DNA from 4 places in the Streptomyces sp. CMB-StM0423 genome. Region 2 is predicted to be linked to each of the others. Evidence: riboswitches for the same ligand, from Rfam matches in the RefSeq annotation. Region 2 holds a riboswitch; each other region holds the start of a gene.

Region 1 (6,800 bases), 2.0 Mb from region 2:
TCGCCGAGCTGATCCACCGCAAGCGCGCGGCGCTCGGCGGCGGCGACGCCGCGGACGACGACCTGATCTCCGGCCTCATCCGCGCCTCCGACGAGGGCGAGAAGCTGACGGAGAACGAGGCCGCCGCCATGGCGTTCATCCTGCTGTTCGCCGGCTTCGAGACCACCGTCAACCTGATCGGCAACGGCACGTACGCCCTCCTCACCCACCCCGCCGAGCGCGCCCGGCTGGCCGCGGATCCCGCGCTGCTGCCCTCCGCGGTGGAGGAACTGCTGCGCTACGACGGCCCGGTGGAGCTGGCGACGTGGCGGTTCGCCACCGAGCCGCTGCAGATCGGCGGGCAGCGCGTCGCCGTGGGCGACCCGGTGCTCGTCGTGCTGGCCGCCGCCGACCGCGACCCCGCGCGCTTCGCGGAACCCGACACCCTGGACCTGTCCCGGCGTGACAATCAGCACGTGGGCTACGGCCACGGCATCCACTACTGCCTCGGCGCACCCCTCGCCAGGCTGGAGGCGCAGACCGCCCTGGGTACCTTGCTGCGCCGCCTTCCCGACCTGCGGCTGGCGGGCGAGACGTCCGAATTGCGGTGGCGCGGCGGGCTCATCATGCGGGGCCTGCGGACGCTGCCGGTGCACTTCGGCCCTTCTCTGTGATCTGCGCGTGACTATCAGGCGATCAACTTGTGATCGGAGGTAGTTCGGTATTAAGTTCGGCCACTGGCTCGAACACACAGGGAACGAAAGGCACTCGCATGCGCTCGGGTAACGGACGCCACCGACGTCCCCGCCAGGCCCCCGCGTTCGTCGTCGCGGCCGGTGCGACCGGGGCGGGTCTCGCCCTGCCGCTGCTGGGGGCGAGCGGCGCGAGCGCCGCCGACGCCGGCACGTGGGACCGGGTCGCCGAGTGCGAGAGCGGCGGGCTGTGGAGCGCCGACGAGGGCAACGGGTACTACGGCGGCCTGCAGTTGACGATGGACATGTGGCAGGAGTACGGCGGCGAGGAGTTCGCCTCGCAGCCCGACTTCGCCAGCCGTGCGCAGCAGATCACGGTCGCCGAGCGCATCCTCGCCGGCATGGGCGCCGACAAGGCGTGGCCGGAGTGCGCCCAGGACGCCGGGCTGCACGGCGACGACGAGGTGCCGGAGGTCGACCCCGGCGCCGAGCTGCCGCTGCTGCCCACGGCGCCGCCCACCCTCGCCCCGAGCCCGGGCGAGGACTCCCAGGGCCAGGACGAGGACCGGCGTACGGACCGCGAGGACAAGCGCGACCGCAAGGACAGCGGCGACGAGGACCGGAAGGCCGGCGAGGGCGCTGGCAAGCACCGCGGCAGCCAGGACCCGGGCGAGCACGACGGCGGCCCCGGCGAGGGGACCGGCCGGGACGACGACACCACCTCCGCCGACGGCTCCGGCCGGCACCGCGCCCCGAACGCCTCCGCGACCCCCACCCCGTCCGAGGCCCCGGCCTCGCCCGGCGCCCCCGAGGCCCCGCGCGAGGCCGTCGAGACCCCCGGCGCCTCCCAGTCGCCCGACGAGGCCGAGCTGCCCGAGCCGGGCCGCGAGTGGATCGCTGAGATCCCCGGCGACGCGGACGAGCGCGGCGGGGACCGCAAGGGCGACGCCTCGGGACGCGATGCCGCGGCGGGCGACGGCAGTTATACCGTCCGACCGGGTGACACCCTCTCGGAAATTGCCAGAGAGCATTCCCTGTCGGGCGGATGGTCCGAGTTGTACGACGGGAACAAGAACTCCCTCGGTAAGGACCCCGACACCATCAAGCCTGGTCAGGAACTCGAATTGAGCGGGAACTGAACAGCCGGCGGGTGAAGTCGGCGCGTATTAGTCATATTTGACGTAATCGGCTGACCGGGCTACCTGACGGACGTAAAACCGGGCGTGGCATTTTCCGAGGTCTTTGAATCGCACACGCCTATGTGCTTACCGTCACATTGCTCGCCAACGCGAGCCCCGGTGATCGCCTCACGCCGAATCCTGTCGGCGTTCACCCGGGCCACCTGTGCATGAAGCACCGCTGACAGGAGCGGGGGACCCACGGTAAGCGCCGCTCCGGTCCAACGAGAAGGCGGACCGGGCGGCTTGGGGTCAAGCCGCACGTATGACGTACGGCCGGGCACTCACAGCCCGCACCCGACAGCTCACCTCGCAGGCGTCGGTGAGAAAAGAGCATCATGCTTCTTCCTGCCGGAACGGGTAAGCACCGCCGCCCCGCCGCACAGGCACGCCTTGGTGCACACTCCCGCATGGCCGTCCTCGTGGGCGCCACCGGAACAGCGATCGGGCTGCCGGTGCTCGGCGCCCAGCACGCGTTCGCGGCGCCCATCGATACGTGGGAACGGGTAGCCGCCTGCGAGTCCGGAGGAAATTGGGCGACGAATACCGGGAACGGCTATTTCGGCGGCGTCCAGTTCTCCCAGTCGAGCTGGGAAGCCGCCGGCGGCCGGAGCTTCGCCTCGCGCGCCGACCTGGCGTCGAAGCAGCAGCAGATCGCCGTCGCGGAGCGGCTGCTGTCCATGCAGGGCCCGGGCGCGTGGCCCAACTGCGGCCCACGCGCGGGCCTGGCCGCGGGGAGTCCGGCCGCCGGGCAGATCGTCCCCCCGGCGCCGCAGGAGGCCCCGCAGCAACAGCAGCAGCAACCGGAGACCCTGCCGCAGCCGGCCCCGCAGACGCAGGAGCAGGCGCCGCAGGAGGCCCCGCAGGGCACCGAGGCCCGCGGCGCCGCCGAGCAGACGCAGCCGGAGTCCCGCACGGTCTTCCGCGGCTTCTACTACGAGGTCCGCGAGGGCGACACCCTCGACGACATCGCCCGGCGGCACGGCGCGGAGAGCTGGCAGCAGTTGTACGAGGACAACAAGCCGGTCGTCGGCGCGAACCCGGACCTGATCCGGCCGGGCCAGAAGCTGAAGGTGAACTAGCCCCGTGCGCGGGCGGGCCGAACCGGACCACGAACGGGCCGGCCCGCCCGCGCCGTGTGCACCGCTGCCTGCCGCTCCTGCCGCCGCCCGCTCCCTGGGCCCGCCGGCCGCCCGGCACGCCGCCGCGGTACGGCGCGGCCGTCCCGGCCCGTCCGGTGCGCGGGCCGGGACGACCACGCCGTACGCCACCCGCTCCCGCGGCTCCCGTCCCCGCAGCCTCCGTCCCCGCCGCCCCCGCCCCCGCGGCTCCCGTCCCGCGCCGCGTCCCGCGGTCCGTCCCCGCTCCCGGGCCCGAACCGTCTCGTACCGCGGAATGCGGCCGGGTGCGCGCCGGGGCCGTCACCCGGGGCGGCTAGGCTCAGGGCGGAACCCGTAGCGAATCCCTCCGAAGGAGACACCGTGCCGTCCATCGACGTCGTCGTAGCCCGAGAGATTCTCGACTCCCGCGGCAACCCCACGGTCGAGGTCGAGGTCGGCCTCGACGACGGCAGCACCGGCCGTGCTGCCGTTCCGTCCGGCGCCTCCACCGGCGCCTTCGAGGCCCTGGAGCTGCGCGACGGGGACAAGGCCCGCTACGGCGGGAAGGGCGTCGAGAAGGCCGTGCTCGCCGTCATCGAGCAGATCGGCCCCGAGCTCGTCGGCTACGACGCCACCGAGCAGCGCCTCATCGACCAGGCGATGTTCGACCTCGACGCCACCCCCGACAAGTCCTCCCTCGGCGCCAACGCCATCCTCGGCGTCTCGCTCGCCGTCGCGCACGCCGCCTCCGAGGCGTCCGACCTGCCGCTCTTCCGCTACCTCGGCGGCCCCAACGCGCACGTGCTGCCCGTGCCGATGATGAACATCCTCAACGGCGGCAGCCACGCGGACTCCAACGTGGACATCCAGGAGTTCATGATCGCGCCGATCGGCGCCGAGTCGTTCTCCGAGGCGGTCCGCTGCGGCGCGGAGATCTACCACCAGCTCAAGGCCGTCCTCAAGGAGCGCGGCCTGTCCACCGGCCTCGGCGACGAGGGCGGCTTCGCGCCGAACCTCGACTCCAACCGGGACGCGCTGGACCTCATCATCGAGGCGATCCAGAAGGCCGGCTACACCGCGGGCCAGGACGTCGCCCTCGCGCTCGACGTCGCCGCCTCCGAGTTCTACAAGGACGGCGTGTACGTCTTCGAGGGCAAGGGCCGCTCCGCCGCCGAGATGACGGAGTACTACGAGCAGCTCGTCGCGGACTACCCGCTGGTGTCCATCGAGGACCCGCTGTTCGAGGACGACTGGGCCGGCTGGCACGTGCTGACCGAGCGCCTCGGCGACAAGGTGCAGATCGTCGGTGACGACCTCTTCGTCACCAACCCCGAGCGGCTGCAGCGCGGCATCGACGAGGGCTCGGCCAACGCGCTGCTGGTGAAGGTGAACCAGATCGGCTCGCTCACCGAGACCCTGGACGCCGTCGAGCTGGCCCAGCGCAACGGCTTCAAGTGCATGATGTCCCACCGCTCCGGCGAGACCGAGGACGTCACCATCGCCGACCTGGCCGTCGCCACGAACTGCGGCCAGATCAAGACCGGCGCCCCCGCCCGCTCCGAGCGGGTCGCCAAGTACAACCAGCTCCTGCGCATCGAGGAGATCCTCGACGACGCCGCCGAGTACGCGGGCCGCAGCGCCTTCCCCCGCTACAAGAACGGCTGAACGGACCGACCCCGTACGACATCGGCGTCGGACGCCCCCGGCCCCGGCCGCACCGCGTAGGGTGCGACCGGGGCCGACCACCGCTTGCCGCCCGGGGAGGACGCGACGCACATGGCCAGGGAGCGCTTCTCCACCACCACCCGGCTCAAGCTGCTCGGCGAGCAGGCCGTCAGCCGGGTCTCGGAGCGCGTCTACCGCGCGCGCCCGCCGCGGCGCAGCCGGCTGACGGGGCGGGCCGCGGTGCTCGCGCTCGTCGTCTGCTCGCTGGTGGTGGCGCTCGCGTACCCGCTGCGCCAGTACATCGCCCAGCGCGCCGAGGTCGCCGAGCTGGAGCGGGAGAAGGCCCAGGCCGAGCAGCGGGTGGAGGAGCTGCGGGACGAGAAGTCCCGCTGGAACGACCCGGAGTACGTGCGCCGGCAGGCCCGCGAGCACCTGCACTACGTCCTGCCCGGCGAGACCGGCTACCTGATGCGCGACGGCACCGGCTCCGCCGGCTCCGGTGCGGAGGGGGAGGCGGTGGACAGGCCGTGGTACGAGAACCTGTGGGACGGCCTGGACGCCGCGGACGGCCGGCGCTGAGGCGCGTCACGTACGCGAACGCCGCCCGCCGCGGCACGCCGGCCCGACGCGGGACACCTGCCGCCCGCCGCCGCCCGGCGCCTGACGCCGACCGCCCGGCTGAACGAGGAGAGATGGACAAGCCCCCGCCGCCCACCGAGCACACCCCCGCCACCGCGGCCGACGCCGCCGCCGTGGCCGCGCAGTTGGGCCGCGCCCCGCGCGGCCTGCGCGCCGTGGCGCACCGCTGCCCGTGCGGCAACCCGGATGTCGTGGAGACGTCCCCGCGGCTGCCCGACGGCACGCCGTTCCCGACGCTGTACTACCTGACGTGCCCGCGCGCGAACTCCGCGATCGGCACGCTGGAGGCGGACGGCGTGATGAAGGAGATGACGGCCCGGCTCGCGGCGGACCCGGAGCTGGCGGCGGCGTACCGCGCGGCGCACGAGGACTACCTCGCCCGCCGCGACGCGATCGCCGAGCTGGCAGGATTCCCGAGCGCGGGCGGGATGCCGGACCGGGTGAAGTGCCTGCATGTGCTGGTCGCGCACGCGCTGGCGGCGGGGCCCGGGGTGAACCCGCTGGGGGACGAGGCGCTGGCGATGCTGCCGGAGTGGTGGGCCAAGGGCCCGTGCGTGACGCCCGAGGAATCCGGGGAGGATGAGGCATGACCCGAGTGGCTGCCGTGGACTGCGGTACGAATTCGATCCGCCTGCTGGTCGCGGACGTCGACACGCGGTCCGGCGAAGTGAAGGACCTGGACCGCCGGATGGAGATCGTCCGGCTGGGCCAGGGCGTGGACCGTACGGGCCGGCTGGCGCCCGAGGCGCTGGAGCGGACCTTCGCGGCCTGCCGCCGGTACGCGGAGATCATCGAGCGGCTGGGCGCGGTCCGTACCCGGTTCGTCGCCACCTCCGCCTCCCGGGACGCGGAGAACCGCGCGGACTTCGCCCGCGGCGTGGAGGAGATCCTCGGCGTCCGCCCGGAGGTCATCACCGGCGACGAGGAGGCCGCGCTGGCCTTCACGGGCGCGACGAAGGAGCTGTCGGGACGGGTGCCGGGGCCGTACCTGGTGGTCGACATCGGCGGCGGCTCGACGGAGTTCGTCTCCGGCACGGACGAGGTGGCGGCGGCCCGCTCGGTCGACATCGGCTGCGTCCGCCTCACCGAGCGCCACCACTTCGCCGACCCTCCGGCGCCGGCGCAGATCGAGGCGGCGAAGGCCGACATCGCCGCGGCCCTGGACACGGCGGAAGCCGCGGTCCCGCTCCGCGACACCGCCACCCTGGTCGGCCTCGCCGGCTCGGTCACCACGGTCGCGGGCATCGCCATGGACCTCCCCGCCTACGACACGATGGCCCTGCACCACGCCCGCGTCCCGGTGGCCCGCATCCGCGACATCACGAACTCCCTGCTCAAGGCCACCCACGAGGAACGAGCCGCCATCCCGGTCATGCACCCGGGCCGCGTCGACGTGATCGCCGCGGGGGCACTGGTCCTGCTGTCGGTCATGGAGCGCACGGGCGCCCCCGAGGTGATCGTCAGCGAACACGACATCCTGGACGGGATCGCGTACCGGTCCGCCTCAGCCTGATCGAGGCCGCTGACCTGCCGAAACGCGGGTGATA
Region 2 (6,800 bases):
GTCAGTGCACTCCTCAGGTCTGCAGGACGACGACTCCGCGGGCGGGCAGGTCGACGGAGGCGACCGGGCCTGCCGCGGGGTCGGCGCCGTCGCCGGCGACCGCGGGCATCGGCGCGGGCAGGGTGACGGTCGCGGTGCCGGCACCGTGGTTGAGCAGGAAGAGGAAGCGTCCCTCCGCGCCCTCGCGCACGGTGGCCTGGATCCCCGCCGGCAGCCCCGGCAGCACCGGTTCCACCCCCGCCCCGGCGCGTACCCGGTCCACCAGGCTGCGCATCTCCGCCGCCGGCAGCCGGGTGCCCGCGTACCAGGCGACTCCGTCCCCGTACGCGTGCCTGGTGAGCGCCGGCCGCCCGGCCAGCTCGCCCGCGCCGAACGCCGCGACGGCCTCCGCGCCTTCGAGGTCGATCGCCTCGGACCACAGGTCGCCGCTGCCGGTCAGCGTCCCGGTCAGCGGCAGGTGCTGCCCCTCGGCCAGCGGCCAGAACTCCTCGACGCGCAGCCCCAGCACCTCGCGCAGCGGCGCCGGATAGCCGCCGAGGTACACGCGGTCGCAGTCGTCGGAGATGCCGGTGAAGTACGAGACGAGCAGGTGGCCCCCGGCGCGTACGAACTCCGTCAGCCGGGCGCCCGTCTCCGCGCTCATCAGGTACAGGTTGGGCACCACCACCAGCCGGTACGCGGACAGGTCGCGGTCCGGCGGCACGACGTCGCACTCCACGCCCGCGTCGAAGAACGGCCGGTAGTGGCGGCCCAGCGTCTCGGCGAAGTCCAGGTCAGCGGACGGGTGCGAGCCCTGCTCCAGCGCCCACCAACTGTGCCAGTCCGCGAGCAGTGCCACCTCCGGGCGCGAGCGCCCGCCCGCGAGCTGCGGGACGGCGGCCAGCTCCCGGCCCAGCGCGCGCACCTCGCGGAAGATCCGGGTGTCGGTGCCGGCGTGCGGCACCATCGCCGAGTGGAACTTCTCGGCGCCGCCGGGGGTCGCCCGCCACTGGAAGTACAGCACCGCGTCCGCACCCTGCGCGACGGCCTGCCAGCTCCACAGCCGCATCGAGCCGGGCGGCTTGGGGCTGTTGCGGGCCCGCCAGTTGACGGCGCTGGGCGCCTGCTCCATCAGCATCCAGGGGCGCCCGCCGCCCGCGGAGCGGGTCACGTCGAAGGCGAGGGCCGCGCGGACGTGCGTCTCGGGGTCGTACGGGTCCTGGTAGAAGTCCAGCGCCTGGACGTCCTCGTGCGCCGCCCAGGCGTACGGGTCGACGGGCTTGTGCAGCGGCATGTGGTTGGTGGTGACGGGCACGTCGGGGGTGATCCGGCGCAGCGCCTCCTTCTCGGCGAGGTAGCACTGCAGCAGCGCGTCGTCGCAGAAGCGGGCGTAGTCCAGCACCTGGGCGGGGTTGGGGTGGGTGGGGGTGGTGCGCGGCGGGAGTACCTCCTCGAAGGTGCCGTAGCGCTGGGACCAGAAGGTGGTGGCCCAGGCGGTGTTCAGCGCCTCGGCGGTGCCGTACCGCTCGCGTAGCCAGCGGCGGAAGTCGGCGGCGGAGACGTCGCAGTAGCAGCGGGGGTTGGAGCAGCCGTACTCGTTGCCGATGTGCCAGCTCTCCAGGGCGGGGTGGGTGCCGTAGCGGGTGGCCAGCTCGGTGACCAGGCGCACGGCGTGCTCGCGGTAGACCGGGCTGGAGGGGCAGAAGTGCTGGCGTGAGCCGGGCCACCTGCGGACGCCGTCGGCATCCTGCGGCAGCACCTCGGGGTGCCGCTCGGTCAGCCACGGCGGCGGGGAGGCGGTCATCGTCGCCAGGCAGACGCGGATGCCCGCGCCGTGCAGGTCGTCCAGCACCCGGCCGAACCAGTCGAAGTCGTACGCGCCGGGCCGCGGTTCGACCAGCGCCCAGGAGAAGATCCCGGCCGTGACCATGGAGACCCCGGCCTCCTGCATCAGCCGGATGTCCTCCGCCCTGACCTCCTCGGGCCAGTGCTCGGGGTTGTAGTCGCCACCGAAGTGGATGCGCGCCACGCTGCCTCCGCCCCTCTTGCTCAATTCTTAAATTACGAATTAACCTTGCGGGGAAACGTAGAAGTGCCGCGGCGGATACGTCAACACCCGGAGCGTGACCTCGTGACAGCAGCCGGAGCCACGCAAGTCCCGCACACCGCACGCTTCGGCGGCCGCACCGCCGTCGTCACCGGGGCCGCCGCCGGCATCGGCGCGGCCACCGCCCGGCGGCTCGCCGCCGAGGGCGCCGCGGTCGTCGTCGCCGACGTCGACGGCGACCGGGCGGAGGCCACGGCTGCGGAGATCGGCGCCGCGGGCGGCACGGCGGCGGCCGTCGTCGCGGACGTGGCCGGGGAGGACGGCTGGGCCCGGATCCTGGCCGCGGCCGGGGACTTCGGGCCCGTCGGCGTCCTCGTCTCCAACGCCGTCGCCGTCGACGTCGCCCCCGCGCACGAGACGTCGCCCGCCTCCTGGCGGCGCCAGGTCGACGTCGGCCTGACGGCCGCGTTCCTCGGCTTCCGCGCCTGCCTGACCGGGCTGCGCGCGCAGCAGGGCGCCCCCGGCGCCGCGGTGCTGGTCTCGTCCGTGCACGCCAGGCACGGCATCCCGGGACACCCCGCGTACGCCGCCGCCAAGGGCGGGCTGCTGTCGCTGGCCGGCCAACTGGCCGTCGAGTACGGCCCGTCGGTGCGGGTGAACAGCGTGCTGCCGGGACCGGTGCTCACCCGGCTCTGGGACCGGGTCCCCGAGGAGGACCGCAGGGCCAGCGCCGCGCAGACCGCCGCGGGGCGGCTGGGCGCGCCGGAGGAGGTGGCCGCCGCCGTCGCCTTCCTCGCCTCGCCCGAGGCGTCCTACGTCACCGGTGCGAGCCTGGTCGTGGACGGCGGCTGGAGCGTCGTAAAGTCATCGGCCTGAGCGCGGGGGCGCCGCGGGGGCGGCGGGAGCACGGCGAGCGGGGACGTGAGGGAGGAGCGAGCGGCCATGACGGGTTACGCGCGCCGCGGGGTGCACGGGCAGACGGTGGAGACCCTCGCGCACCGGGTACTCGGCGGTGAGATCGCCGAGGGCGCCACCCTCGACCTCGCCGCACTCCAGGCCGAGTTGGGGGTCAGCCTCACCGCGCTGCGCGAGTCGCTGAAGGTGCTGGCGGCCAAGGGCATGGTCGACGCCCGGCAGAAGCGCGGCACGTTCGTCCGGCCGCGCGCCGACTGGCACCTCCTCGACGCCGACGTGCTGCGCTGGCGCTTCGAGACCGCGGGCCGGCAGCAGGGCGAGGGCGCCGCCGCGCGGGCCGCCTCCCCGCTGCTGCGCGACCTGGACGAGGTGCGCGGCATCGTCGAGCCCGCGGCGGTCCGGCTGGCCGCGGTGCGGCGCACGGACGCGGACCTGGTGGCACTGGAGGCGGCGCTCACGGCGATGGCCGGGGCGCGGGGCGGCGCGGCCGAGGCCGTCGCCGCGGACCTCGCGTTCCACCGCGCCCTGCTGGCCGCCTCGCACAACGAGCTGCTGGAGCGCATGGATCAGGTCCTCGCCAGCGGGCTGGCCGCCCGCGACCGTCTGGTGCACGGCCCAGGACACCACCCGCAGGACCCCGTGCCCGGCCACCGCGCCGTGCTAACGGCGATACGTGCGCAGGACCCGGACGCCGCGGAGGCGGCGATGCACCGGCTCCTCGCCCAGGCGGCCCGGGACCTGGCCGAGTTGTCCGCGGGCGGGCCCGACGCCAAGACCGCCGGCGGGCTCGCGGCGGAGCAGGCGGCCGGGGCGTAGCCCGTACGACGAACGCGCCCCGCCGCGCGGACGGATCCGCGCGACGGGGCGAAGGAGACTCCCGCGGGCCGGGGCCCCCGGAATCAGTACCAGTTGTTCGCCTGCCAGAACTCCCAGGCGCCGCACGGGCTGCCGTAGCGGTCGTTCATGTAGTCCAGGCCCCACTTGATCTGCGTGACCGGGTTGGTGCGCCAGTCCGCTCCGGCCGTGGCCATCTTCTCGCCCGGCAGCGCCTGCATCAGGCCGTACGCGCCGGAGCTGGGGTTCGTCGCGGTGTGGTCCCAGCCGCTCTCGCGCTCCACGATGCTGCTGAAGCAGGTGAACTGGTCGGCGGGCACGATCTCCCGGGCCGCCGCCTGGATGCCCGACTCGGTGGTCGGCACGCTCGCCTGCGACGCCTCGGTGGCGCCGCCGGAGCCGCCGGAGCTCTTGGACGCCGACGAGCCGTTCGGGTCGATCGACTTGTCGACCTTGCCGCCCTGGGTGTCGACGCGCAGCTCGGTGCCGACCTTCAGCGCGGCCGGGTTCTCGCCGATCGCCTTCTCGTTGTCGACGTACACCCGCTGCCAGCCGCCGGGCACGTCGTACTTCGCGGCGATCTTGGCCAGCGTCTCGCCGGCGCCGACGGTGTGCTCGACGTAACGCTGCTGCTTCTGTTCGGTCTTGGCGGCGGTCTGGTCGGCCTCGGCGGGCTTGCTCTCGGCCTTCTTGTCCCCCAGGTCGAGCTCCTGGCCCGGCAGGATCAGGTGGGGGTTGTCACCGACGGCTTCCTTGTTGGCCTCGTACAGCCGCTGCCAGTCGGGCCCGAATCCGTTGTCCTCGGCGATCTCCGAGAGGGTGTCGCCCTTCTCGACCGTATAGGCGTGCGCGGCGGTCGCCGCGATTCCGCCGGCGACGGGCAGGGCTATGCCCACCCCCGCGGCGGCGGCATAGCGGCGGGTGGAGCGCGACTTGGGCGCGCGCCGGGTGCCGGTTCCGGCCATGGTTGGCTCGCTCTTTCTCCGACGCCTGCGAGGTGAGCTGTCGGGTTCGGGCTGGAGTTGCCCGGCCGCGTCGTGCTGTGCGGCTTCACCCCGAGTCGGGGAGTGCGGTGCGGTCCTGCCACCGTGCTCCTGCCGACGGAGAAGTGGTTCCCCCGCTCCTGCCCGAACGGCTGTGGGGACGACGGTTCCGGGCTCCGACGGGCAGGACTCGGCGTACCGGAGCGCGGTGCTCGCGTGTGCGAACGACTCGGACACTAGGAGATCGAACGGCAGATCACAAGCGGATCACGGGTATCGACGCGTGGTCTGACGCTCCGTGGTGACGCGTGCACGCGTGGGGCGGTTGGGGCGTGTGTGACGTTCGGCACTCACGCTGAGGCGCAGCGTCTCCAACAGAGGCTGCCCGGCGGGTACGACGAGACCGTGCACCCCGCGCTCCGCGGCGCCGGCGAGCGCGGTCCGCCAGGCGTCGGGACCTGCGGGCGCCGCCGCCGGAGTCCAGCGCCCGGCGCCCGGCTCCTCGTAGCCGGGGCCGGCGGGCGCGAGCCGGCGGAAGGCGGGCACCGTCGGTGCCACGGCGCCGAGTTCGGCGCACCGCCGGGAGTCGGCGGCGAGCGCGAGCCGGCCGCCGCTCAGCAGCACCACGGTGGCCAGCGCCCGGGCCAGCAGCGCGGCCTGCGGGACGCTGTCGGGCAGCGCGACCACCAGCCTCGCCCGGCCGGTGGCGGCGGCCAGGGCGGCGGCGAGCGCCAGCACGTCGTGCGCCGGGTCGGGACCGCCGTCCAGCCACAGCGCGTCGGCGCCCGCGGAGTCGTACGCCGCGCACTCCGCCAGCCAGTCCGCGGGCTCCTCCGGCAGCCGGGGGAGCAGCACCCCGACACGGACCGCCGGCGGGACCGCGCCTGCGGAGGGGGGTGGAGATGCGCTCATCGCGGGGCCTCCCCGGGGCTGACGAGGCCATCGGGGGCATACCGTACGCCGATACGTCGCGGAAGGCAGCGGTGCGGACACCCGCGGTTCATGATTTCTGGAATTTCATCTGCCGTGCCCCCGGGCGGCGTTGCGCGCCCGTACCCCGGCAAACGCCGAGGGAGGGGACCCCCCCGGGGTGTCCCCTCCCTCTCTGTGCTCCCGGCCGGTGGCCCACGTCAGTGCGGTTGGGCCACACCCCCGTTCGCCGGGATGGGCTCGCCGTCCGGCTCGGACGGCGAGTGGACCGGGCGGCGCGGCAGCCGGTGCGGGGGTGCCGCGCCGGGCGCGGTCACACCGGGCTCCGTGACAGCAGGAAGTCGGCTTCGCCGGCCTTGGCACCCTCGATGAACGCGTCCATCTCGCCGGGGGTGTAGATGAGGGCGGGACCGTCGGGGTGCGCCGAGTGCCGTACCGCTATCCGGCCGTCCCGCAGCTTCATGGCCTCGACGCAGTTGCCGCCGTTGCCGCCGCTCCACGGCTTGTGCCAGCCCTCGGTGCCGAGGTCCGCCGCCGGCATGCCGTTGTAAATGCGTTCCATTCACAGCTCCTTGCGGAAGTCCCGGAGGATTTCCTTCGTGCGTTTTGCCGTCGCCGCCTGGGCCGCCATGTGGTCCAGGGCGGCGAGGTGTGTGGCCACCTCGTGCCGGCCGTCGAGGTAGACGGCGCCGGTGAGGTACTCGGTGTAGATCATGTCCGGCAGCTCGGGCATGGCGAACCGGAAGAGAACGAAGGGGCTGTACGTGCCCGGATGGTGGCCGGTGCGGAACTCCGCCATCTGGAGCGTGACGTTGGGCAGCGACGCGATGTCGAGGAGCCGGTCGATCTGCGTGCGCATCACCGCGCCGTCGCCCACCGGGCGGCGCAGGACCGTTTCGTCCATGATGGCCCAGAACCGGGGCGCTTCCTCGCGGGTGAGCAGGTCCTGGCGCTCCATGCGGAGCGCGACGTGCCGCTCGATCTCCGCGGGCGCGACCCGGCCGAGGGAGCCGACCTTCAGCACGTGCCGCGCGTAGTCCTCGGTCTGCATCAGACCGGGCACGAAGTGCGGCTCGTACGACCTGATGAGCGACGCGGCGCCCTCCAGGCTC
Region 3 (6,800 bases), 3.7 Mb from region 2:
ATCCGGCACATGACCTTCGGACACGGGCCGCACATCTGCCCCGGCGCGGCGCTGTCGCGGCTGGAGGCGGCGGTGGCGCTGCCGGCGCTCTTCGCCCGGTTCCCGGACCTGCGGGCGGCGGCACCGCTGGGGGAGCTGCGCAACTTGCCGGTGCTGACGCAGAACGACCTGGAGTCCTTCCCGGTACGCCTCACCTGACGCCTGACGCCTGACGCCTGACGCCTGACGCCTGACGCCTGACGCCTGACGCCTGACGCCTGACGCCTGACGCCCGGCGCCTGACGGCGGCTGACGGTTGACGTGCTGGCGCATGGCGGCCGGCGCCTGACCGCTGGCGCCTGGCGGGGCCCGGCGCCTGACGCCTGGCGTGCCGGCGGCGGCTGGCGCCCGGCGCCTGGCGATGCCTGACGGCTGACGCTTGACGGATAACGGCTGACAGATGGCGTCATTTGTCCGGGGGCGTGCGGGGCGCCGGGAGAGCCGGGGGGCGCGCGGGCGCCGCGCGCGCCGGAGCCGGGTGGCCCTATACCCGTTCGGCTGTACCCTCTGCGTGCGGTCCGCCGGTCCGCGACTCTTCTGCCCGTCCCACTCTGGCCCGCAATGACGCCTGAAACGCCTCCTGTAACCCGCCTGGGCCCCGCCCGGTCGCCGTCCCGCCCGGGACGCGGAACCCTGAGGGACGACGGTATGGGCCCGCTTGTCGGCCGCACGGGGAGGACAGCGCAGGAAGGGCAGCGCAGGAGAGGGCAGGTGCAGCCGGTGCGGGAGGACGGCGCGCAGGGCGCGGGGCACGACGAGGGCGATCCGCACGACCAGGAGCGCGCCTCGCACGAAGGCCGCGGCTCGCACGACGGCCGCACCTCGCACGAGGGCCGCGCCCCGCACGACGCAGAGCGTGGCTCGCGCGACGTGGAGCGTGGCTCGTACGGCGAGGGGCGCGGTCCGTACGAGAACGGGCGGGCCTACCGCGTCGGCGCCGACGCGCTGGACCTGGCGGCCCGGTCCCGTCGCCCCGACCCCACCGGCGGTGAGCGGCGGGTCCGCTGGGCGCTGCGGTGGCTGCCGGCGGCGCTGATCGTCGTGGGGGCGGTGTTCTTCTGGTTCACGCCGGAAGGGCTGAGGTCCTCGCCGATATTCGAGACCACCCCGCTGGTCGCCGCCGCGCTGCTCACCCTGCGCGGCACGGTCGCCGTCGCCGTCGCAGCCCTGGCCGTGGACGTCACGCTCGAAATCCTCAACGGCACCGCCACGAGGCCCAACGCGCTCACCCAGATGGTGTCGCAGGTGGTGCTCGGCGCCCTGGCGATCGGCATCAACCTCCTCATCCAGCGCAACTACCGCCGGCTGACCTCTGCCCGCCACGTCGCCGTCGCCGCGCAGCGCGCCGTGCTGCCGAACCCGCCGGACGGCTTCGGCACGCTGCGGGTCGCCGCCCGCTACCAGGCCGCGGACGCCGACGCCCGTATCGGCGGCGACCTCTACGCCGTGCAGGAGGGCCCGTACGGCGTGCGCTGCATCGTCGGCGACGTACGCGGCAAGGGGCTGGAGGCGGTGGAGTCCGTGGCGGTCGTCATCGGCGCCTTCCGGGAGGCGGCCGAGGAGGAGGCGGGGCTCGCGGGGATCGCGCGGCGGCTGGAACGCGCGCTGCAGCGCCAGGAGACGGGGCGCAGCGGCCTCGACCGGGTGGAGGGGTTCACGACCGCGGTGCTGGCGGAGGTCGACCGCGGGGGCGGCGCGCTGCGGCTGCTCAACCGCGGGCATCCGGCGCCCGTGCTGCTGGGGTCGGACGGCGCGGCACGCACGCTGCACCCGCACGAGCACGCGCTGCCGCTGGGCATGGGCGACCTGGGTACGTGGCCGGACGAGCTGATGGAGGTGGCGTTCCCGCCGGGCGCGGCGCTCGTCCTGTTCACGGACGGCGTGACCGAGGCGCGGAACAAGGCGGGCGTCTTCTACGACCCGCTGACCCGGCTGGACGGCCGGCTGTTCGACGGCCCGCACGAACTGCTGGACACCCTCCTGGACGACGTGACCCGTTATACGGGCGGAAGGGTCGCCGACGACATGGCGCTGTTCGCCCTCGCCCGCTTGCGTACGCCGTTCGGAGAGCCGCCGGACCCGGCCTCGCCTGTACACGCTCCGTAGCGGAACAGCGCCCCTCCGCATAACAACTGATGCACGATCAGCTAACGACCGGACTTCACTGCGCGTAATCAGGCCGTCAACTTGTCCGTTTCCGCTGGTGCATGCCCGGATCGTCCGCGGTAAAGCACAACTGAATAACGGGAACGACTTGGAATCGAACGCCGTCGTCCGCTAGCGTGCGGTAACGCAGCGCGGTCGTCACTGCCGTCGCAAGAGGCGGCACCGTGCGCCGTCGCCGAATCCCGCACGCGTCACAACTGCAGCAACGGCAACACCTAGGGAACCGGGGAACCACCACCTTGGGGTGAATCGGGCCAACCTCCGCGAGGAGGAGGCCCGTAGGAGACCTTCCTGCTCCGAACCCGTCAGCTAACCCGGTAGGCGAGAAGGAAGGAAAGGAGTACGCCTGCGTGGCGTCCTACAGGTCTGAGCCTGGCTACGGCCATGGCTATGACGATTACGGCTACGACGGTTATGCGTCCGGCGGCCACGCCCCCGAGGGGTATGCGCCCACCGGTTACGCCGCCGAAGAGCCGGTCGACGAAGTCCTCCCCGAGGACGGCCTTCCCTCCCGCGGCCGTCGGCGCCTTCCCCGGCAGCGCGGCGGCAGCATGGCGCGCAGCGGCGCCGTACTCGGCGTCGGCGTCTTCGCCGCCGTCGGCGCGGGCAGCATGGCCACCGCGCAGGAGAAGCCCCCGGTCGCGATATCCATGCCCGACCAGGTCGACACCGTTGCGAACCGGATAAGCGCCCAACTCCCGGATGCGGAGAGCCTGCCGGGCGTCGGCGACCTGATACCGAGCAAGGAGGAGCCCGCTTCCGACACGGTCGTCACCACGGCTCCGCTCACGCAGGTCAGCTACGCCAGCGACACCGACTCCGCGAACCAGCCCGCCGACTCCGGCGAGGCCCTGCGGGCGCGCATCCTGGAGCAGGCCGAGCAGCAGCAGGCGGAGGCCGACGCCTCTGCCCGCGCGGCCGCCGAGGCCGAGGCCGCCCAGCAGGCGGCCGAGGAGGCCGCCGAGGCGAAGGCGCAGGAAGAGGAGCGCCAGCGCCGCCTGGAGGAGGAGCGCCGCCGCAAGGCGGAGGAGGAGGCCCGCCGCAAGGCGGAGGAGGAGCGCCTCGCCAAGCTCGCCGCCAGCTACGTCGCCCCGGTCGCGAATTACACGCTCACCTCGACGTTCGGCGAGTCCGGTGACATGTGGGCCGCGGGCCACACGGGCCAGGACTTCGCCGCCTCCACCGGCACCCCGGTCAAGGCGGTGCACGGCGGCACGATCACCGAGGCCGGCTGGGCCGGCTCGTACGGCTACCGCATCGTCCTCACGCTCGAGGACGGCACCGAGGTCTGGTACTGCCATCTGTCCTCCATCATCCAGTCCTCGGGCGAGGTCACGACCGGCGACGTCATCGGGCGCGTAGGCGCCACGGGCAACGTCACCGGCCCGCACCTGCACCTTGAGGTACGACCCGGCGGCGGGGACGCAGTGGACCCCCTCGCCTGGCTGCGCAACAACGGCGCCCCGGTCTGACCCACCCGGCGGGCCCGGTGCCCCGGCCCCGGCGGCCGGGACCGGCACCCGCCGCACGGACCGCAAGCCCCCATAAACCCCTCTCCCACGTCTCCGGCGTGCCCGAACGCAACTTCCCCCGTGGCGTCCGAGCGCGCACCGAGACCGCCGGCGGCCCTGGTGGCCGACCCCCCGACACCAGGGCCGTCGGCCTTTTCCCGGGAGCTACTCCCCGGGCCCGCAGAGGCAGAACGGATGCCCGGCGGGATCGGCGAACACCGGACAACTGCCACCGGCTTCGGAGAGCCGCGTGGCCCCGAGCCGCAGCGCCAGCTCGCCCGCGGCGGTGGAGTCGTCGACGCCGAAGCAGATGTGCATCTGCTGGGGGTAGGTGCGATCGAGGTCGGGCCAGAGCGGCGGCCGGTAGCCGTCGACTTCCTCGAATGCCAGCCGTGGAAAGCTGTCTTCGTCCTTGGCGATCACCATCCAGTCGTCGCGGATGACCCGCATGCCGAGCAACTGCGTGTAGAAGTCGGCGAGCTGACGTGCGTCGGCGCAGTCGAGCACGATGTTCCTGACATAGGCGTCCATGGCGGCCACCCTGCCACGCACCGCGGACACCGCCGGGAAGCCGGCGGCGACTCAGGCAGCGGCGGTGGCGGAGGCGCCGGCAGCCGCGCTGACGACGGCACCGGCACTTGCTGCCGCACCGGCAACCGCATGAGCAGCCGCGGTGGCAGCCGCGGCAGCACCGACGGCGGCGCCACGGGACTCCCCGGCGGCGGCGGCTCCACGGGACCCTCCGGCGGCTGCAGTGCCACGGGACTCCCCGGCGGCGATTTCGCCCAGGGCGGCGCGGATGGTGTGGAGCATCCGCTGGGGCCGCTCGAAGACGTCGGCCGCGGTGAACCGCAGCATGCGCCGGACCTCGGGACAGCGCCCCAGGTCGTTGAAGCGCTCGACGTCGGCGAGATGAGCGGCCCGGCTGCCGTGGAAGCCGTAGCCCTCGATCTCGACGACGAGCCCCGCCGCCGGGAAGAAGAAGTCCACCCGTATCCGCCGGCCGTTGGGCGCGGTGAACGGCACTTGGCTGAGGGGCCGCAGCCCGGCGTCGTACATCCGCAGCCGCGCGATGGTCTCCGCGGGCGACCCGGAGCGCGGATCGACGAGCGCCAGCCGCTGCCGCGCCTGGACCACACCCCGCCGCTGCCCGATCCCGGCAAGGGCTTCGGAGACCGTATGCAGATCGGCCACCTGCTCCCGCCACCGCCGCGGCCATTCTCCGCCGGGCCCCAACGGCCGCCGGGTCAACGCCGACTCCACGGCCACCAGCGCGGCATCCCGCTCCGCCGTACGCAGCAGGTCGACGAGGGTCCGCGCGGCGTCGGTCACTCGCAGCCCGGCGACGGTGACGATCTCCTCGTCACCCACCGCGGTCCGATGCAGCACGCATCCCTCGGGCGCCCGCCCCCGCCCCCGCACGTGCGTGAACTCGGGCCGCACGGCGAGCACTTCGACCCCGAGCAGATGAGCCGCCGCACTGTGACTGACGACCAGTTCCGGCCGCCCGGCCTGCGCCACCCGCAACCGCAGCCGCAGATCACCAACCCGCCCCGGCTCCACCCACACCCCGGCCCGTACCTTCCGCCACCCCTCCTTCCGCAACCGCCGCACCAACACCCCGGACGACCACCCGGCCGCCAAAGCCTCGGCACAGACCAACACGCCACCGTTCCTAGCCGCCAACTCACCCAGCGACCCAAGTTCCCCCGTCATGCCCCCACCCTCTCGCGAATCCCCACCCCCCGCTTCCCCCTGTGGATAACTCTCGGACCAGGGACCTTCGGGCAGGTCAGAAGCGCTCGGCGAACTCCCCGGCCCGAACGCCCGCAACGAAGGCCCGCCACCCCGCGGCAGAGAACGCGAGGGCAGGTCCATCGGGATCCTTGCTATCCCGCACAGGAACAAGACCGGAGGCGGCAAGGGTCGGCGCCCACTCGACACAGCCGCCGCCATCACCGTTGCTACAGCTGGACTTGACCCAGCGGATCGTGCCCAGTGGGAGCGCCTCCTTCACGAAGGGTGTCAGCTTCGGGAGCGCCTATTGCTCTCTGCTTGTTGCGCCGCCAGTCGGCGCAAGACAGCGCGGTCAGCCTGCGGGATGGAGTCCAACAGGTCCATGAACCATGGTGCGATCCACGACGAGTTCCGGTGGAGCCACTCACCTGGCGGGAGGGCAGTACCGGGTACCCAGTTCTGGGAAGGCGGCTCGCTGCTTCGTGTGGCCGTAGCAATAGCTACAGACGGCTCCGTTTCTCCTACAGACCGCCGCCCGAGCTGAGCCGTCACCCCGATCAGCCACCACTGGAACAACCGACGGGACGGCGACGCTGAATCGAGAGCCGCACGCACGGTCGAGGAGACGAGTCCCACCGAATTGAACGCATCAAGCGCCAGTCCGTCCGGCGGTTCCAGGTGAGCTGCTGTCTCCTCCGTTACCAGCGGTGTGTCCGGGACCTTCTCCTCAAATGACTCTGACACCCGCTCGATCTCCGCGTACGTATCCGCAGCGAGCTCGGCGTCCAGGAACTCTCTGACGCCGCCGAAGAAGTGCGGTGGCGTCTCGACCCTCAAGTCCGCCTGTGCCCTCCGTCTCAGCTCGTCGACAAGACTCGGCCACGGACGGGAGCTGCTTGGGCCGGAGCCCTGCTCGTACCAGTCCTCCTTCGTGTCGTTCGATACAAACAGCACGCGGCGGCTGCCGACCGGGAGCTTCGTGGCATGCTCGACCAGTTCTTCCCAGAGGAGGAAGTCGCCAGCGGACTTGAGCGGCGTGTCCTTGCCAGAGTCAGAGAATCCGGGAGGGATCTTGTTCGGGAACCGGAAGGCGGTGGCCTCCTCTAGACGTCCGCGCACGACGCTGTCCTCCGGCTGCTGGCCGATGCCATCTCCGTAGAGCTTCGCGATGTGCACAAGGATGGGGTCCTCCGCATCGGCGGAACTTAGTGCTAGTCCGTGGTCTGCTTTGAGCATGTCCAGGTAGCGTTTGAACTCGTGCCGGTACACGTCGAGGTGCGCATCGACGCCAGAACCCGCGACGAGTGCGTCGAGCCCCGCTATCTCCTGGTGAGCCCGGGCGTACTT
Region 4 (6,800 bases), 5.1 Mb from region 2:
CCGGATCCGACGCCGTTCGCCGGTCCGCGGGACGTGGACCAGTGGGGCGGCGTCGGCCGCAAGCGGTAGCCGCGGGGGCCCAGCGGGCAGCGGTACGGGCGCGGTCCCGGGCCGGCCTCGGGCCAGGAGGATCAGCGCAGGGCCGGTACGGTGCCGCCCGCCGCCCAGTCGACGCCCATCCCGCGCAGCCCGCCGCGCCATCCGCCGGCGATCTCCGCGAGCCGGGCGGCGCCCCGGCGGGGTGCGGCCGAGGCCGATCGCGTACCGGGCGAGAGCCGGGCCGGTCCCGAACGCCCCCGCAGCCCGGCCAGGTCACCCGCCCGTACATCGTCCGAGGCCGCCCCCGGGGACCACGGCAGATGCGGCGTACGGGGATAGTGCACGCATGATCCGGCTCCGTGACGCGGTCGGGTCCGGCCACTGGAGAAGCGCCTGCCGGCCCGCCTCCAGCGAATAACCCGGCGGGGACGGCGGCCGGTGGGGTGAATTCCCCGCCCGTACGTCGTGCGCCTGACGGGGCCGCCGCGCGCGGGAGCCGACACTGGGGCACCCTCGTGCCCTCGGAGAAACGGACTGCGCGCATGGACAGGTCAACGGCGTTGCAACTCGCGGCCGATGAACTGGAGGAGCGCGAGCTTCGTACCAGCCCCATCGAGATCATCGACTACGTGCCGAGCGATCCCGCCCAGGGCCTGCTGACCCCGCCCGGGTCGATCATGGTGTTCCTGGACCGCGCCGGCGCACCCGTCCTCGACCGGATCCGGGAGGCCGTCCTGGACGGCGGCGGCGCCGACGTCCGGCTCGCGCAGGAGATCAAGGAGCTGTTCCGCGCCCGCGAGAAGGTGAGCTACTACCGCGCCTACCGGCTGCTCCGCGAGGCGGAGAGCTTCGCCACCATCCGCTACGGCGGCCGCACCCTCGCCACCCACGCCTTCCCCGCCCCCGAAGCCGGCCTGTCGGCGATCGAGAACCCCTACAACGGCGGCCGGCTGGCACCGGACGAACTCACCCTGGTCGAGCACCTGATCCCGGGCACCCGGGGTGGCCTGGCCGCCGTCGCGGTCCGCCACATGCCTCCGCTCACCGACGCCGAGCGGGCCGCGGTGGAGCAGGTGCCCGACGACCAGCTCGAAATGAACCTCACCCTCCGGGCCGACTGCTGCGACAGCTGGACCGGATTCCTGGAGCAGCTCGCGCAGATCACGCACGCGACCATGTACTGCATGATGGAGGCCGCCAGCCGGCAGGAGGCTCCGCTGTCCACCGAGGACGTCGACCGCCTCGGCCCCGCGGCCTCCGCCCGCAAGCTGCTGAACCGGCGCCGGGAACTGCTCGGCCACAACCACGCCTGAGGCACCGGACATGCCCGAACTCGCCGGTCCGGTGTACGCGGCCGCGTGCGCCCTGTGGATCGCGCTGACCATGGTGTGCCAGACGCGGTCGCGGGTGGCCGCGAAGATCCGCAGGTACGACTTCCTCGCCATGATCCCGCGCTGGACCTTCTTCGCCCCGACTCCCGGCACCCAGGACTTCGTTCTGCTGCGCCGCTACCGCACGTCCGACGGCCGGCTGACCCGCTGGCGGGAGACGGGCGGCACCGCCGCCGCCGGCCGGCCCCTGTACGCCGTCTGGAATCCCGCCCGGCGCCACACCAAGGCCCTGCTCGACGCGTGCCAGAGCCTCCTGGAGCTGGCGTCCCAGGGCCCCCGGCCGGCGGAGATCGAGCTGACCGCGCCCTATCTCGCGCTCCTGGCCCACGTGTCGGCGCAGCCCTGTTCCGAGGAACCGCATGCCACCCAGTTCGCCCTCGTCATCCGGAAGAGCTCGGCCTTCGAAGGGGCCGCTCCCGCAGTGGCCTTCGTCTCCTCCCTGCACGCGGTCGACTGAGACTCCGCCCGGACTCGTGGAGCGGACCTCGTGAACGCCGACCTGGCGGTGCGCCTCACGCTGGCGATCGGCGGCGTGGGCGTGGCGATCTCCTCCTGGGAGTACCTCACCCGCCCCGCGCTGCTGGCCGACCACGCGATCGCCGGCTGGCCGGTCGGCCGGTCCTGCCGGCCGTACCGGCTGCGCCGCACCGCGGACCGGGCCGTCGACCTGCTGCTGCGGTACCCGAACGTCCTCGTCCTGGTGACGCTGCGGCTGGCGGCGGCGCTGGCGATCGTGATCGGCCGCCCGGTCCCGGCCGTCGTCTGCCTGGGCGTGCTCGCGGCGTCCTCGATCCTCCTCGGCGTGCGCTCCCCGTACGGCAGCGACGGCGCGGACCAGCTCTCGATGATCATCTTCGTGGCGGCGTTCTGCGCCGCGGCGATCGGCACCGGCGGCTCGCGGCACGTCTTCCTCTGGTTCGTGGCGGCCCAGGCGTGCTGCGCGTACTTCATCGCGGGCTTCGCCAAACTGGTCTCCCCGGTCTGGCGCAGCGGCCGCGCCCTCGGCGGCATCCTCGGCACCGCCACGTACGGCCACCGCCGCCTGGGCCCGGTCGTCGCCGCGCACCCCCGGGCGGCGTGGCTCGCGGGGTGGTGGGTGATCACGCTGGAATGCGCGTTCCCCCTGGTCCTGCTGGGCGACCCGCGCGTGACCTACGCGGTCCTGGGACTCACGCTGGCGATGCACCTCGGCATCCTGGCCTTCATGCGGCTGAACACCTTCCTCTGGGCGTTCACCGCGACCTATCCGAGCGTCATCTACTGCACGCTCCGCTGAGCCGCCAGGGCCCGCCGCGCGGCGGGCCCCGGCGGCACCGGGGGAGTGGATCCGGGTCAGGGCAGCAGCGACTCCCGCAGCACCCGGCCCTCGGACTGCGCGGGCGGGTCGACCCCGAGGAGCGCCGACATGGTCGCGGCCAGGTCGACGTGGCGCGGGTGCCGCGGCGGCCGTCCGCGCCGGATCCGGTGGCCGGCCAGGACGAGCGGGACCTTCGTCTCCGCGCGGCTGCCGTGGCGCCCGTCGAAGCCCTCGGCCGGCGGGGTGAAGGACAGCGCGTACGGCGCCGCCAGTTCGAGCACCAACTGGCCGTACTGCGGCGCCATCCGCAGCGCGGCCTGCTCCGCCTTGGTCAGCACCGCCGCGACGCCTTCGGTGTCCGCGAGCGCCGCGCGGGCACGGCCGACCGCGGCGGCGTCGGTGGCCGCCGCGCCCAGGAGGTGCACGGACGCGATGCTGCCGCCGGAGACCAGGACGGCATCGGTTCCCGGCGCCGGCCGGCCGCCGGACCCGATCACCTCGGGCGTGAAGCCCGCGGCGGTGAGGGCGGCGACCGCCTGGGCCGCCATCGGCGTGTTCCAGCCCGTCATGCCGTGGTCGCCGGTGACCACCCAGGTCGTCCGGCCGTAGAGATCCAGCTCCTTGACCGTCCGGATCAGCCGCCCGATCCCGGCATCGGTCTCGCGCAGGGTGTCGAGCATCCGGGGGTCGCCGGGTCCGAACGAGTGCCCGTCGCCGTCGAGGTCGCTGGAGTAGACCGCCAGGAAGTCCGGTCGCCGGGCGAGGGTCACCGTCGTGCCGCCGCTGTCGACGGGCTGCCCGGTGAGCATCGCGATCGCGTCGTCGACGCGCGCGCCGATGCGGCCGCCCGGCTGGGTGTAGAGGCCGTCGGGATCGCCGTAGGCCGTGCCCTTGTCCTGGAGGATGAACCACTGCGCGGACCCGATCCGGATGCCCTGCGGTCGCCACGCCTGGGCGAGCCCCTCGACCGCGCTGTCGCGGCTCTGGCCGCGGGCGACGCCGGCCGCCTCGTCGTAGTAGTAGGCGGCGTTGCGGGTGCGGTCCGGGTGGGCGCCGCAGGAGACCGCGGTCCACGACTGGTTGGTGATGCTGGCCATCACGCCGGTGCCGGTGGTCACCGAGCCGGCGCGCACCAGCGACATCAGGTGGGGCATCGGCGCGCGGCCGTCGAGGTAGTCGACGTCGAAGCCGTCGAGGGCGAGGAAGATCAGCAGGCCGCGCCTGCGGGCGGCGTGTGCGGGCACGGCGGCGAGGGGCGAGGCGAGCGCGCCGGCCACGGCGCCGGCGAGGACACCGCGTCGGGACAGAGAGGTGGCGGACATGGCGCGACCGTAGGAGCGGAACGCTCCCGGCCGGCGAGCACGGGGTGAACGGGCCGCGAATTCCCGCGTCCCGGCGTTCCGGACGCACTACGGGCGCCACCGCCGGAGCGGAGAGCGCCGGTGGGGGCACCGGCGCTCTCCGGTCTGTCAGTACGGCCCGTAGACGTTGTCGATCGACCCGTACCGGTCGGCCGCGTAGTTGCACGCGGCGGTGATGTTGGCGACCGGGTCGTAGCTGTCGGTCGACGTGCCCGGGACGTGGTACGCCTCGAAGGTGGGAGCGATGACCTGGAGCAGGCCCTTGGAGGGCGTGCCGTTCACGGCGTTGATATCCCAGTTGTTGATGGCCTGCGGGTCGCCCGCGGACTCCCGCATGATGTTGCGGTGAATACCGTCGTAGGTCCCGGGGATGCCGTGCTCGGCCATGACGTCGAGCGACTCCCGGATCCAGCCGTCGAGGTTGTCCGGGTAGCTCGTGACGGACGCGCTGGCGGTCTTCAGGCCAGACTCGGATTCCTTCGAGTCGCTCTTGTCGGCCTTGCCGCCGAGCGCGAGTTCAAGGCCGGGGAGGATGAAGTGCGGGTTGGCGCCGACGGCCTCGCGGTTGTCCTCGTACAGCTTCTTCCAGCCGCCGCGTACGGATTCCCTGTCGGCGATCTTCGCCAGGGAATCCCCGGCGACCACGGCGTACGTGGCCGCCGCCGCGCCGGCGGTCGCCGCGGCGGGGGCCTCGGCGCGTATGCCGGTCTGGGGGGCGGACGCGGGGACGGAGCCGGCCGCGGAGGCCGAGGACGCGCCGATCAGCGGAGCGGCGATCGCGACGCCGCTGACGCCGGCGAAAGTGATGCCGCGGCCGATCAGGCGCAGCTTGGGACGGCGATGCTTACCTTTTGCGGGCATGGGTGTTTCTCCTCAGCGCCTGCGAGGTGAGCTGTCGGGTTCGGGCTGGAGATGCCCGGCCGCACCAAGGTGCGACTTCACCCCAAGCCGTTCCGGAATCCGGACCGGCGACTTACCTATGGGTCCCCCGCTCCTGCCGTGTGTGAATAGGGAACGGTTTCCGGATGGCGGCAGGATTCGGCGTCCACCCGGCTGGCGGAGACTTAAGCATGTCTTTCCGGTCCGGACAAGCTGAGGAACTCGTCCGGTCGATACGGGGCCGGCTCCTGGACCGGATGAGTGCCGCCGCGGAATGGGGAGCGGGCCGCAACTCGCTTTCGGAATAAGGAAACTGTGAATTTCCGCCGCCGCCGCCCGCGGCCGAACGTGATTCGCGTCACCGGACACATGAGGTCCGATCGGTCAGAAGCGCGGGGCGATCGGGGGCGAATCCTTCAAATGGTACGTATCGCCCGTCAGGGAATATCCGACAAGTCCGTTTGTTCTTGACGGCCCGGCGCCGCGTTTGTGCGGCGGGAATTCACGAATCCGTAGCGGGGGAATCCGCTCGCCTGTGGGGACGGCGGGGCGTCAACTGGCCAAAGGAATTAACGTCTTCGGAGCCGCCGCCGAATTGCAGGCGGGGGCTGAGCAGTTGGCGCGTGGGGCGTGCAAGCCCCTCGCCAACTGCCTCAGCACTCCACCACGTTGACCGCGAGGCCGCCGCGGGCCGTTTCCTTGTACTTGACCTTCATGTCCGCGCCCGTCTCCTTCATCGTCTTGATGGCCTTGTCGAGGGAGACGAAGTGCTGGCCGTCGCCGCGCAGTGCCATGCGGGCCGCCGTGATGGCCTTGACCGCCGCCATGCCGTTGCGCTCGATGCACGGGATCTGGACCAGGCCGCCGATCGGGTCGCAGGTCAGCCCCAGGTTGTGCTCGATGCCGATCTCCGCGGCGTTCTCGACCTGTTCCGGGGTGCCGCCGAGGATCTCGGCGAGGCCGCCGGCGGCCATGGAGCAGGCGGAGCCCACCTCGCCCTGGCAGCCGACCTCCGCGCCGGAGATGGAGGCGTTCTCCTTGAAGAGCATGCCGATCGCGCCCGCCGCGAGGAGGAAGCGGACCGCGGTGTCGTCGTCCGCGCCGGGGACGAAGTCCACCGCGTAGTGGAGGACCGCGGGGATGATGCCCGCCGCGCCGTTGGTGGGGGCGGTGACGACGCGGCCGCCCGCGGCGTTCTCCTCGTTGACCGCCATCGCGTAGAGGGTGACCCACTCCATCGCGTGTGCCGCCGGGTCGCCCGCCGCGCGGAGCTGGCGGGCCTCGCCGGCGGCGCGGCGGCGGACCTTCAGGCCGCCCGGGAGGATGCCCTCGCGGCTGGTGCCGCGGGCGACGCACTCGCGCATGACCCGCCAGATCTCCAGCAGCCCGGCGCGGATCTCCGCCTCCGTGCGCCAGGCGCGCTCGTTCTCCAGCATCAGCGAGGAGAGCGACAGACCCGTCTCGCGGGTGCGGCGCAGCATCTCGTCCGCGGTACGGAACGGGTGCTTCAGCACGGTGTCGTCGAGCTTGATCCGGTCCTCGCCGACCGCCTCCTCGTCGACGACGAAGCCGCCGCCCACCGAGTAGTACGTCTTCTCCAGCAGCGTCCCGCCGTCCGCGTCGTACGCGGTCAGCGTCATGCCGTTCGCGTGGTACGGCAGCGAGCGGCGCCGGTGCAGGACGAGATCGGCGGCGGCGTCGAAGGGGATCTCGTGGTCGCGCCCTATCTCGGCGCCCAGCAGGTGCAGCCGCCCGGTGCCGCGGATCCGCTCCACCTCGCCCTCGGCCCACTCGATGTCGACGGTGCGCGGCGAGTGGCCCTCCAGGCCGAGG

Evidence for each region. Region 2 has a riboswitch for cyclic di-AMP ahead of CXR04_RS31345 (LysM peptidoglycan-binding domain-containing protein). Riboswitches for the same ligand answer to the same signal wherever they lie in the genome.
Region 1: linked by a shared signal. The riboswitch ahead of CXR04_RS22900 (LysM peptidoglycan-binding domain-containing protein) and the one ahead of CXR04_RS31345 (LysM peptidoglycan-binding domain-containing protein) in region 2 are both predicted to bind cyclic di-AMP.
Region 3: linked by a shared signal. The riboswitch ahead of CXR04_RS14865 (M23 family metallopeptidase) and the one ahead of CXR04_RS31345 (LysM peptidoglycan-binding domain-containing protein) in region 2 are both predicted to bind cyclic di-AMP.
Region 4: linked by a shared signal. The riboswitch ahead of CXR04_RS08870 (transglycosylase SLT domain-containing protein) and the one ahead of CXR04_RS31345 (LysM peptidoglycan-binding domain-containing protein) in region 2 are both predicted to bind cyclic di-AMP.

The regions. Positions count from the first base shown of each region.
Region 1 covers NZ_CP025407.1:5,240,647-5,247,446, forward strand. Annotated here, with positions in the region: gene CXR04_RS22890 (cytochrome P450 family protein) at 1-653, shown strand, start outside; gene CXR04_RS22895 (LysM peptidoglycan-binding domain-containing protein) at 752-1,810, shown strand; cyclic di-AMP (ydaO/yuaA leader) riboswitch at 2,019-2,183, shown strand; gene CXR04_RS22900 (LysM peptidoglycan-binding domain-containing protein) at 2,260-2,931, shown strand; gene eno (phosphopyruvate hydratase) at 3,331-4,614, shown strand; gene CXR04_RS22910 (FtsB family cell division protein) at 4,726-5,193, shown strand; gene CXR04_RS22915 (DUF501 domain-containing protein) at 5,307-5,843, shown strand; gene CXR04_RS22920 (Ppx/GppA phosphatase family protein) at 5,840-6,766, shown strand; gene CXR04_RS22925 (ASCH domain-containing protein) at 6,758-6,800, opposite strand, start outside.
Region 2 covers NZ_CP025407.1:7,190,664-7,197,463, forward strand. Annotated here, with positions in the region: gene CXR04_RS31330 (beta-galactosidase) at 14-2,008, opposite strand; gene CXR04_RS31335 (SDR family NAD(P)-dependent oxidoreductase) at 2,111-2,902, shown strand; gene CXR04_RS31340 (FadR/GntR family transcriptional regulator) at 2,969-3,757, shown strand; gene CXR04_RS31345 (LysM peptidoglycan-binding domain-containing protein) at 3,841-4,740, opposite strand; cyclic di-AMP (ydaO/yuaA leader) riboswitch at 4,748-4,922, opposite strand; gene CXR04_RS31350 (LLM class flavin-dependent oxidoreductase) at 5,026-5,670, opposite strand; gene CXR04_RS31355 (DUF397 domain-containing protein) at 6,002-6,250, opposite strand; gene CXR04_RS31360 (helix-turn-helix domain-containing protein) at 6,251-6,800, opposite strand, start outside.
Region 3 covers NZ_CP025407.1:3,457,486-3,464,285, reverse strand. Annotated here, with positions in the region: gene CXR04_RS14875 (cytochrome P450 family protein) at 1-198, shown strand, start outside; gene CXR04_RS14870 (PP2C family protein-serine/threonine phosphatase) at 910-2,145, shown strand; cyclic di-AMP (ydaO/yuaA leader) riboswitch at 2,402-2,544, shown strand; gene CXR04_RS14865 (M23 family metallopeptidase) at 2,556-3,677, shown strand; gene CXR04_RS14860 (VOC family protein) at 3,882-4,247, opposite strand; gene CXR04_RS14855 (endonuclease domain-containing protein) at 4,299-5,330, opposite strand; gene CXR04_RS14850 (DUF397 domain-containing protein) at 5,509-5,733, opposite strand; gene CXR04_RS14845 (PIN-like domain-containing protein) at 5,742-6,800, opposite strand, start outside.
Region 4 covers NZ_CP025407.1:2,129,676-2,136,475, reverse strand. Annotated here, with positions in the region: partial or broken gene CXR04_RS36875 (SAM-dependent methyltransferase) at 1-69, shown strand, start outside; gene CXR04_RS35150 (hypothetical protein) at 132-383, opposite strand; gene CXR04_RS08890 (hypothetical protein) at 582-1,352, shown strand; gene CXR04_RS08885 (hypothetical protein) at 1,363-1,887, shown strand; gene CXR04_RS08880 (hypothetical protein) at 1,918-2,706, shown strand; gene CXR04_RS08875 (alkaline phosphatase family protein) at 2,763-4,049, opposite strand; gene CXR04_RS08870 (transglycosylase SLT domain-containing protein) at 4,197-4,949, opposite strand; cyclic di-AMP (ydaO/yuaA leader) riboswitch at 4,951-5,112, opposite strand; gene CXR04_RS08865 (L-serine ammonia-lyase) at 5,621-6,800, opposite strand, start outside.